DNA from 2 places in the Thalassospira sp. CA1 genome. Region 2 is predicted to be linked to the other one. Evidence: predicted binding sites of a transcription regulator. Region 2 holds the regulator's gene; the other holds the start of a gene.

Region 1 (4,427 bases), 200 kb from region 2:
TTTTCGTTGGGCGATATCAAGGTTGGGTTGATTACCTTGTTTGCAGCACGTATTTGGCAAAGCCTTCCTGATCCTCGCCAACGAAGCTGATATTGTCGGGTGCGTTGACAGCAGAGGATGCCTTGGGGCTGGTGACAAACGTTACATCGGACGCCTCACCGATTGGGGCAAAGGTCCAGTTGCCATCCGCCTTCGGATCAATTTCCTTTTCGGTCAGGATATAGTTGGCAAGTACCGTACGGTTTTCATCGGGTGCCTCGACAATGATGGTCGATCCATCAAGGCCCGGGAAATTGCCACCACCGCCGGCGCGATAGTTGTTGGTCGCAACAACAAACTTCTGATCGGCTGTCACCGGTTTGCCTTCGAAGCTCAGATTGACGATGCGGTGACTATCGGGATTGATCACTTCGCCCGCCTTGTTATAGCGGGCCGGTTTGGTGACATCGATCTCGTAGGTCACGCCATCAATCACATCGTAATTATAGGTCGGGAAATCCGGGTTGATCAGAGCTTGTTCTTCGCTGCTGTTCGGATCAATCTGATTGAACTGGCCTGCTGACATTTCAAGCCATTCACGCACCTGATCGCCATCAAGCAATACTGCGCGCACGGTGTTTGGATAGATGTAAAGATCCGCGACGTTTTTAAGCGCAATCTTGCCTTCGGGAATGTCGGTGAAATAGTCAGGGCCACCACGGCCACCGGCCTTGAACGGCGCCCCGGCCGACAGGATCGGGATGCCATCATATTCCGATCCGTTCAGGATCTTTTCGAGATACCATTTCTGGGCGTTGGTCACGATCTGGATCGAAGGATCATCGGCCACAAGCGCAAAGAAGCTGTTGATCGGTGCCGATGTGGTGCCTACACCTTCGCGCATATAGGCAATGGTGGCTTCGTGCTCTTCCTTGACCGCGGCAATGATTTCCGGATCGGCTTCAACCAGCGGGGTCACGGTCCGGCCTTCGCGCTGATAAATCGGACGTGCGTCCGACAGACTGTCGGTGACACTCCATTCGCCGTCATCGGTGACATTCAAGGTCAGGTCAATCACGCCAAGATGGCTGCCCCAGAAGCCAGGCATCACTGCCGCAACGCCGTTGATTGTGCCTTTGGCAATATCGACACCTTCAAGATCGGAAAAGGTCTCAGACGGGAACACGGTGTGGGCATGGCCAAACAGGATCGCATCGATGCCATCTACTTCGGAAAGGTAATAGGTGGCATTTTCTTCCATGCCATTACGCGCCATGGTCGACAGACCGGAATGCGGAACGGCAATGACGATATCCGCACCCTTTTCACGCATTTCCGGAACATATTTTTTTGCCATTTCGACAATGTCTTTTGCGATCACATTGCCTTCCAGATTGGCCTTGTCCCACTGCATGATCTGGGGTGGGACAAAACCGATCACACCGACCTTGGCCTTGTGCACCTTGCCGTCATTATCGGTAAATTCCCGATCCAGCAGCACATAGGGTTCGAAATACGGCTTGTCGTTTTCGGGGTTGTCATCGCCATCATCGACAAAAACGTTGGCACTGACATAGGGGAAGTTGGCACCGGCCAACGATTTACCCAGGAAATCGAGACCATAGTTAAATTCATGGTTCCCGATATTGGCCGCGTCGTAGCCAAGCAGGTTCATCGCCTTATAGACCGGATGAACATCACCATCCTTAAGACCGCGTTCCTTGGCCATATAATCACCAAGCGGGTTACCCTGGATCAGGTCACCATTATCGATAAAGACAACGTTCTCTGCCTCGCCACGCGCAGTCTTAAGCAGGGTCGCGACCTTTGCCAGACCAACCGTGTCTGACTCGCCATCACGGTAATAGTCGTAATTAACCAGATGCGTATGGATGTCGGTGGTTTCGAGGATGCGCAATGACACCGTGCTGTCGGCCAATGCCGTGCTGCTTACCAGTGCAAGTGCTATCGAAATCCCGGTCATCCGGGCAGCTTTTTTGTGAATGAATACCATCGAGCCGTGTCCCTGCTTATGCGTTAAACCGCGACACTGTAATCCCGTTTAAATGGCGGGGTTTTGAAGATTTTGCGAAAAAGGCAGGGCAAACACAAACAGAAACGCCTGCCACGATCGGCAGGCGTTTCTGGTCTGAGACATATTTGGCGATCAGGCTGGCTGCATCACGGTTGACTTGTATCCGCGAATGACCTCGTTTCCGGGCTCCGGATCGTGTGGGACGTTCAGGGCCAGAACCAACGAGACAAAGGCCATGGCAGCCCCGGCAAGGAACACCGCACCGGGCGATATCAGCCAAAGCAACCCAAACGCCGCCGGAATGAAAACAGCGGCGATATGGTTAATCGTAAAGCTGACCCCGGCGGTTGAGGAGATATCAGCCGGGTCGGCGATCTTCTGGAAATAGGTCTTGATGGCAATCGCCAGCGCAAAGAACAGATGGTCAATCACATAAAGACCACCGGCCAGAATGTGGTTTTCGACAAAGGCGTAGGAGACGAAAACAATGAACAGTCCCACATATTCGAAGACCAACGCACGGCGTTCGCCCCACTTACCGATCATCTTGCCGATCTTGGGGGCGAGGAACATGTTGATCACGTGGTTAAGCAGATACAGCAAGGTGATGGTTGCTGCGTCATAACCGAACTTCTCGACCATCAGGAAGCCGGCAAACACGGTGAAGATCTGACGGCGTGCGCCACTCATGAAAGTCAGCGCATAGTAAAGCCAATAGCGTTTGCGCAAGATCAGCTTCTTGTTCTGCGGATGGGCATCGGCAAATTTCGGAAACGCCCCCCAGACAAAAAGCGCGGCCAGGACCGTCAACGCACCGCCGAACAGGTAGACGTAGCGATACTCGACCGCGAAAACTTCGAGCATCACCCAGACCATGCCAAACATTATCAGTGAAGAGATTGATTTTGCCGACAACTGCCGCCCCATGACCATGGCGGTGCGATCCTTACGCACCCATTGCAATGACAAGGCCTGCTGCATGGTTTCGAAATAATGGAAACCGATCGACATCAGAACCGTCGTGCAATAAAGCCCGATCACGGTCGGAAAATAGCCCGATATGGCAACGCCAATTCCAAGCACCAGCAGTGACAAAACCGCAAAGGTTTGCTCGCGCAGAACCAGCAGCACAAAAATCGCGGTAAAGGCGAGGAAGCCGGGGATTTCACGCAAGGACTGCAAGATGCCGATCTCGCGGCCGGTGAAATCGGCCATTTCGACCGAAAAGTTGTTTAGCAGCGCCATCCAGGTCGAAAAGGACAGCGGCATGGCAGCCGCCATGACGATCAGCAGAACTTCCGGATTGCGCCAACCCTTGTGAACCGGAGCTGTGCTGGCATTATTGGGTGCGTCGGGCGCATCACCAAGTGGGGCCGCGTGATTGCTGGCTTCCGGTATGATTTCCTTGGACATTGTACCTCCGAGGACAGGATCGTTGTGGTGGCGACGCCCCTGTCACAGCTTGTGCGTTTTGGAATGCGACCAAGTTAAACCTGTCCGATCCGTCTGTCTTACGGTAATCTGCCATCATATGTCGCAATCAAGACAGTTTTGAATGTCGCCACACCATGGTTCATATCCTCAACACCTTTGACGGACGTCCAGAACATCACAACAAGATCCCCCGCCCGCGCGAACTGCCGCGCGCGGTATATGTCCGGGTCAGTGATATGCCTGCTGGCTATCACGTTGCGGCACACAGCCATGACTGGAACCAGCTTTTATATGCGATTGAGGGTACGATGACCGTGGTGACAGAGGCCGGGATGTGGATCGTGCCGCCACAGCGCGCCGTGTGGGTCCCGCCCCACACGCAGCATGCGGTAACCTGCACCGGGTTTACCCGGGCCCGCCACCTTTATATCGGTCGGGACGTTGCCGCCAACCTGCCCGATCGCTGCATGGTTCTGGAAGTCAGCCCGCTTTTGCGTGAACTGATCCGGGCCGCAACAGAAATTCCGGTCGAATATGATGAAGATGGAGAAGAAGGCCGCCTGATCCGCGTATTGCTTGATCAGATCAAGGCGCCAGATCAGGACAAGCTTTACCTGCCTGCGCCCAAGGACACCCGACTGGCACGCATTTGCGATCATCTGCAAGGCGACCCGGCTGATAACCGTACGCTTGAGGACTGGGCAAAGGTGTGCGGCGCCTCAAGCCGGACGCTTGCCCGGCTTTTTCAGCGCGAAACCGGCATGCCATTCCGCGAATGGCGGCAAAAGCTTCGTCTGCTCCATGCGCTTGAAAAGCTCGCCAATGACCGTCCGGTGACCGAGATCGCACTTGATCTTGGCTATGAGACCCCATCGGCCTTTATCGCAATGTTTCGCAAGGTCACAGGCCGCACACCGGGCAGCTATTTTCGCTAGGCCCGGGATGCTCAGTGGTCGTAACGGGTTACACGTGGTTTTGG
Region 2 (4,427 bases):
TGGGGGAAACTGCACCGCTTCTGATGATCGGGATGGTGGCCTTTATTGTTGATATCCCGGGCGGGGCGCTTGACCCGGCAACGGTTCTGCCGGTCCAGATCTATCTGTGGGCAGACAGCCCGGAACGTGCCTTTGTCGAGAAAACCTCGGCAGCGATTATGGTGTTGCTGGCCTTCCTTGTCCTGATGAATGGACTGGCTGTGTATCTGCGCAAAAAATTTGAACGGAAGTGGTAAAATGGCTGCTGTATCCCAGAGCGCAATGACGGCGGAGCCGTCGGTCGAAAAACCGAAAATGACCGCGCGCAAGCTCGATCTTTTCTATAGCGACAATCAGGCCCTCTATGAGGTCAACCTTGATATCCCCGAACAGCAGGTAACCGCACTGATTGGTCCGTCGGGCTGTGGTAAATCCACCTTCCTGCGCTGCCTGAACCGGATGAATGACACCATTGACGGTGTGACGATCAAAGGTGACGTTACCCTGGATGGTCGCGACATCTATGACAAGCGGATCGACGTGGTTCAGTTGCGCGCGCGCATCGGCATGGTGTTCCAGAAACCCAACCCGTTCCCGAAATCGATCTATGACAACGTGGCCTATGGCCCGCGCATTCATGGTCTGGTCAATTCGCGTGATGAGCTTGATGAAATCGTCATGACCTCGCTCGAACGTGCCGGTCTTCTGAAAGAAGTCAAAGATCGCCTGCAATCGCCGGCAACCGGTCTTTCCGGTGGTCAGCAGCAGCGCCTTTGCATTGCACGCGCGGTTGCCGTCAGCCCGGAAGTCATCCTGATGGATGAGCCGTGCTCGGCCCTTGATCCGATTGCGACCGCCAAGGTCGAGGAACTGATAGACGAGTTGCGTTCGAACTACACGATCGTGATCGTGACCCACTCCATGCAGCAGGCCGCCCGTGTGTCGCAGCGCACCGCGTTCTTCCACCTTGGAAGGCTGGTTGAAGTCGGTGAAACCGATCAGATCTTTACCAACCCGAAGGACGAACGCACCAAGGGTTACATTACCGGCCGCTTCGGTTAAGCGAGCCAGGAGTAGGCATAAATGGCTGATGAACATACCCATATCGTAAGTTCGTTCGACGAGGAACTCACCCGTCTGAACAACATCATTTCGCAAATGGGCGGGCTTGCCGAAAGCCAGCTTATTTCCTCGATCAGATCCATCGTCAAACGCGATTCCGAACTGGCCGAGAAAGTCATCCTGTCCGATCAGCGCATTGACGTGCTCGAACAGGAAGTCCAGGACTTTGCCGTCCGTCTTCTGGCCCTGCGTCAGCCGATGGCAGATGACCTGCGTCAGGTGGTGACGGCCCTTAAGCTGTCAAACGATCTTGAACGCATTGGTGATCTTGCCAAGAACATCGCCAAACGCGCGCAGGTGCTTAATCAGATCCCGCCGATCCGCCCGGTTCAGGCGATCCCGAACATGGCCAAACTGGCCCAGGAAATCATCAAGGATGTCCTGGATGCCTATATCGAAAGCGACGCCGAAAAGGCCCACCGGGTCTGGGAACGCGATCAGGAAGTCGACGATATGTACAATTCGCTGTTCCGCGAATTGCTGACCTACATGATGGAAGATCCGCGCAACATTACCGCATCGACCCATCTGTTGTTCATTGCCAAGAACATCGAACGTATCGGTGATCACGCAACCAATATCGCCGAAACGATCTATTACCGGATCAAGGGCGAAGACCTGCCGGGAATTGACCGGCCAAAAAACGACGCAGCGAACTTCGCTGTTGTCGAACCGAATGACTGACACGGGAGCATAGGAAGATGGACCCAACGGTTCTTATCGTCGAGGACGAGGCAGCAATCGTAACCATGTTGCGCTACAACCTCGAACGCGAGGGGATGCAGGTTGTCGAAGCCGGTGACGGTGACGAAGCGTTGAAAATTCTGGCTGAAACCCATGTCGATCTGGTTTTGCTCGACTGGATGTTGCCGGTAATGTCGGGGATCGAGGTCTGCCGTCAGATCCGCCGCAAGCCTGAAAGCCGCGATTTGCCGGTGATCATGGTGACTGCACGTGGCGAAGAGGGTGACCGCATCCGCGGTCTTGATACCGGCGCTGATGACTATGTCACCAAGCCGTTTGCCATTGGCGAGCTTCTGGCCCGTATCCGCGCACTTTTGCGCCGGTCCGGTCCGGCGCAACCACAAGGGCAGTTGATCTATTCCGACATCGAAATGGATCTCGCCGCCCACCGGGTCAGCCGCAATGGAAAATCGATCCATCTTGGCCCGACCGAGTTTCGTCTGCTGCGCTATTTCCTCGAACATCCGGGACGGGTTTTCTCGCGCGAACAGTTGCTTAACGCGGTTTGGGGCCCGAATATCTATGTCGAAACCCGCACCGTCGACGTTCATATCCGTCGCCTGCGCAAGGCGCTCAATGACGTCAAGGGCACCCGCGATATCATCCGCACTGTCCGTGCCGCGGGCTATGCACTGGACTCTGAAACCGCGGCCTAAGCCGGTTTAGAGCCCGATCCAATTAAAAAAACCCCCGTTGCAGGTTGCAGCGGGGGTTTTTGTTTTAAGGGCGTAACGTCTTCAGGTTTCTTTCTTCGCCGGTTTGTCTGCATTCTCCGACCCTGACGGTTTGCGCTGCGGGCGCGGCGCCAGTTCGTTCATCAAAAGCATGTCCGCACGGCGGAATTTGGCGATTTCGGCATCAATATCTTCCTGCGGCACATCGCACGCGGCCAAAACATGATCGGATAACCGCAACCCGGTTTCCAGAACTTCCGGGATGGCGGCATCCGCCCCGTGGCGCGACAGCGGCCCGATATGGGTGATGTCCTGCGCGCGGGCAAAGATCTTCAGATGCGGGTAATGCTGGCGCAAAAGGGCGACCGTCTTCTCGGTCGCATGCGGGTTCCCCATGGCAACAACCGCAATTTTTGCCTCATCGGTGTGTGCCGCCCGGAAAGTTTCCGGTCTGGACCCGTCGGCAAAGTAAACCGGAAGGCCTTCCGCCCGCCCGCGTGAAACCTGCTGTGCATCACTATCAAGCACCAGGAACGGAATATTGCGCGTCTTGAGCAACCGGGCCAGAACCCTGCCAACGCGGCCGCTTCCGATCACCAGAACATGCTGGTGAATGCCCTCGGACTCCTCGGCAATCTTGCCAAGCTGGTCTTCTTCCTTGGGATGAAGCTTTTCCTCGATCTTGTGACCAAGGCTGATCAGGGTCGGGGTCAGCGCCATCGAAATCGCCACCACCGGGATCAGCATGGCTGCCATTTCAAGCGGCACCGCGCCGTTCTGGGCGGCCAGGGCAAACATGACAAAGGCAAATTCACCGCCGGCGGCCAAGCTCATCGCCACCCGGATGGCAAGGCCGGTTTCAAACCGGATCGCGCGCGCCAGAACGAACAAAACCGCCGTCTTGATCACCAGCAACAGCACCAGCCACATGACGATGGTGCCAAATTCGTTATACACAACGTCGGCATCAACCGACATGCCCACCGACATAAAGAACAGCGACAGGAACACGCCGCGGAACGGTGAAATGTCGGCTTCGATCTGATGGCGGAACTCGGTTTCGGCCAGCATCACCCCGGCGATAAACGCCCCCAGCGCCATCGAAAGCCCGGAAACCTCGGTCAATGTGCTGGCGGCTAGCACAACAAACAGCGTGCCGATGGCAAACAGTTCCGGGTTCTTAAGCGACGCGATATAGCGAAACAGGCGCGGCAACACATAGCGCCCGACCAGTAACAACAACGCGACCGACCCAAAACCAAGCAGGATGCTCATCCACGGGCTGGTTTCCGTGCCAGCATCACCTGCCGCCTGCACCATGATCAGGAACGGACCAACCGCCACGTCCTGCAATAACAAAATGGCAAGGGCCGCACGGCCAAACCGGGTATTGAGCTGCTTGTCATCGGAAAGCTGTTTGAGGATGATCGCGGTCGATGAAAGCGCAAGCGCCCCTGCAATCACCAACGCCGTCGGCAGCGGGAATTCCATGACAACCAGAAGCCCCAGAAGGGCTGCCATCGACACCAGAATTTGCAAAACACCCAGACCGGCAAACCGCCCGCCAATCACGCGCAAACGATCACGCGAAAGCTCCAGCCCGATCATGAACAGCAGGAAAACCACGCCCAGTTCGGCAACCGTGGAAATGTCTTCGCGTTCGGAAATCAGGCCAAAGCCGAATGGCCCGATAAAGAACCCGCCAATCAGAAAGCCGATGATCGAATTCGCACGCAGCTTGTGCGCAATCGGCACCGCAATGATCGCGGCAGTCAGAATAAGAAACAGCTCAAACAGGACGCTGTGATGCATGGCGAAATTCGTTCCGGAAGGCGGTCAAATAATCAATGGGTATCAGGACCTAAATGCCTGAAAATAACGAGATTACAACGATAACGAAAATAACCC

Evidence for each region. Region 2 encodes PhoB, which activates phosphate uptake and scavenging genes when phosphate is short. Its sites were predicted from a motif close to TNTCATAAAACTGTCA; they were not measured.
Region 1: AC5Q5A_RS03820 (bifunctional 2',3'-cyclic-nucleotide 2'-phosphodiesterase/3'-nucleotidase) is a predicted target of PhoB. The motif match lies at 2,058-2,073, and genes of this name have one in related genera.

The regions. Positions count from the first base shown of each region.
Region 1 is NZ_JBZCIA010000001.1:837,671-842,097, reverse strand. Features, by position in the region: gene AC5Q5A_RS03820 (bifunctional 2',3'-cyclic-nucleotide 2'-phosphodiesterase/3'-nucleotidase) at 32-1,993, opposite strand; gene AC5Q5A_RS03815 (MFS transporter) at 2,147-3,427, opposite strand; gene AC5Q5A_RS03810 (AraC family transcriptional regulator) at 3,583-4,383, shown strand; gene AC5Q5A_RS03805 (hypothetical protein) at 4,395-4,427, opposite strand, start outside.
Region 2 is NZ_JBZCIA010000001.1:641,576-646,002, forward strand. Features, by position in the region: gene pstA (phosphate ABC transporter permease PstA) at 1-236, shown strand, start outside; gene pstB (phosphate ABC transporter ATP-binding protein PstB) at 238-1,041, shown strand; gene phoU (phosphate signaling complex protein PhoU) at 1,063-1,785, shown strand; gene phoB (phosphate regulon transcriptional regulator PhoB) at 1,803-2,501, shown strand; gene AC5Q5A_RS02920 (cation:proton antiporter domain-containing protein) at 2,583-4,331, opposite strand.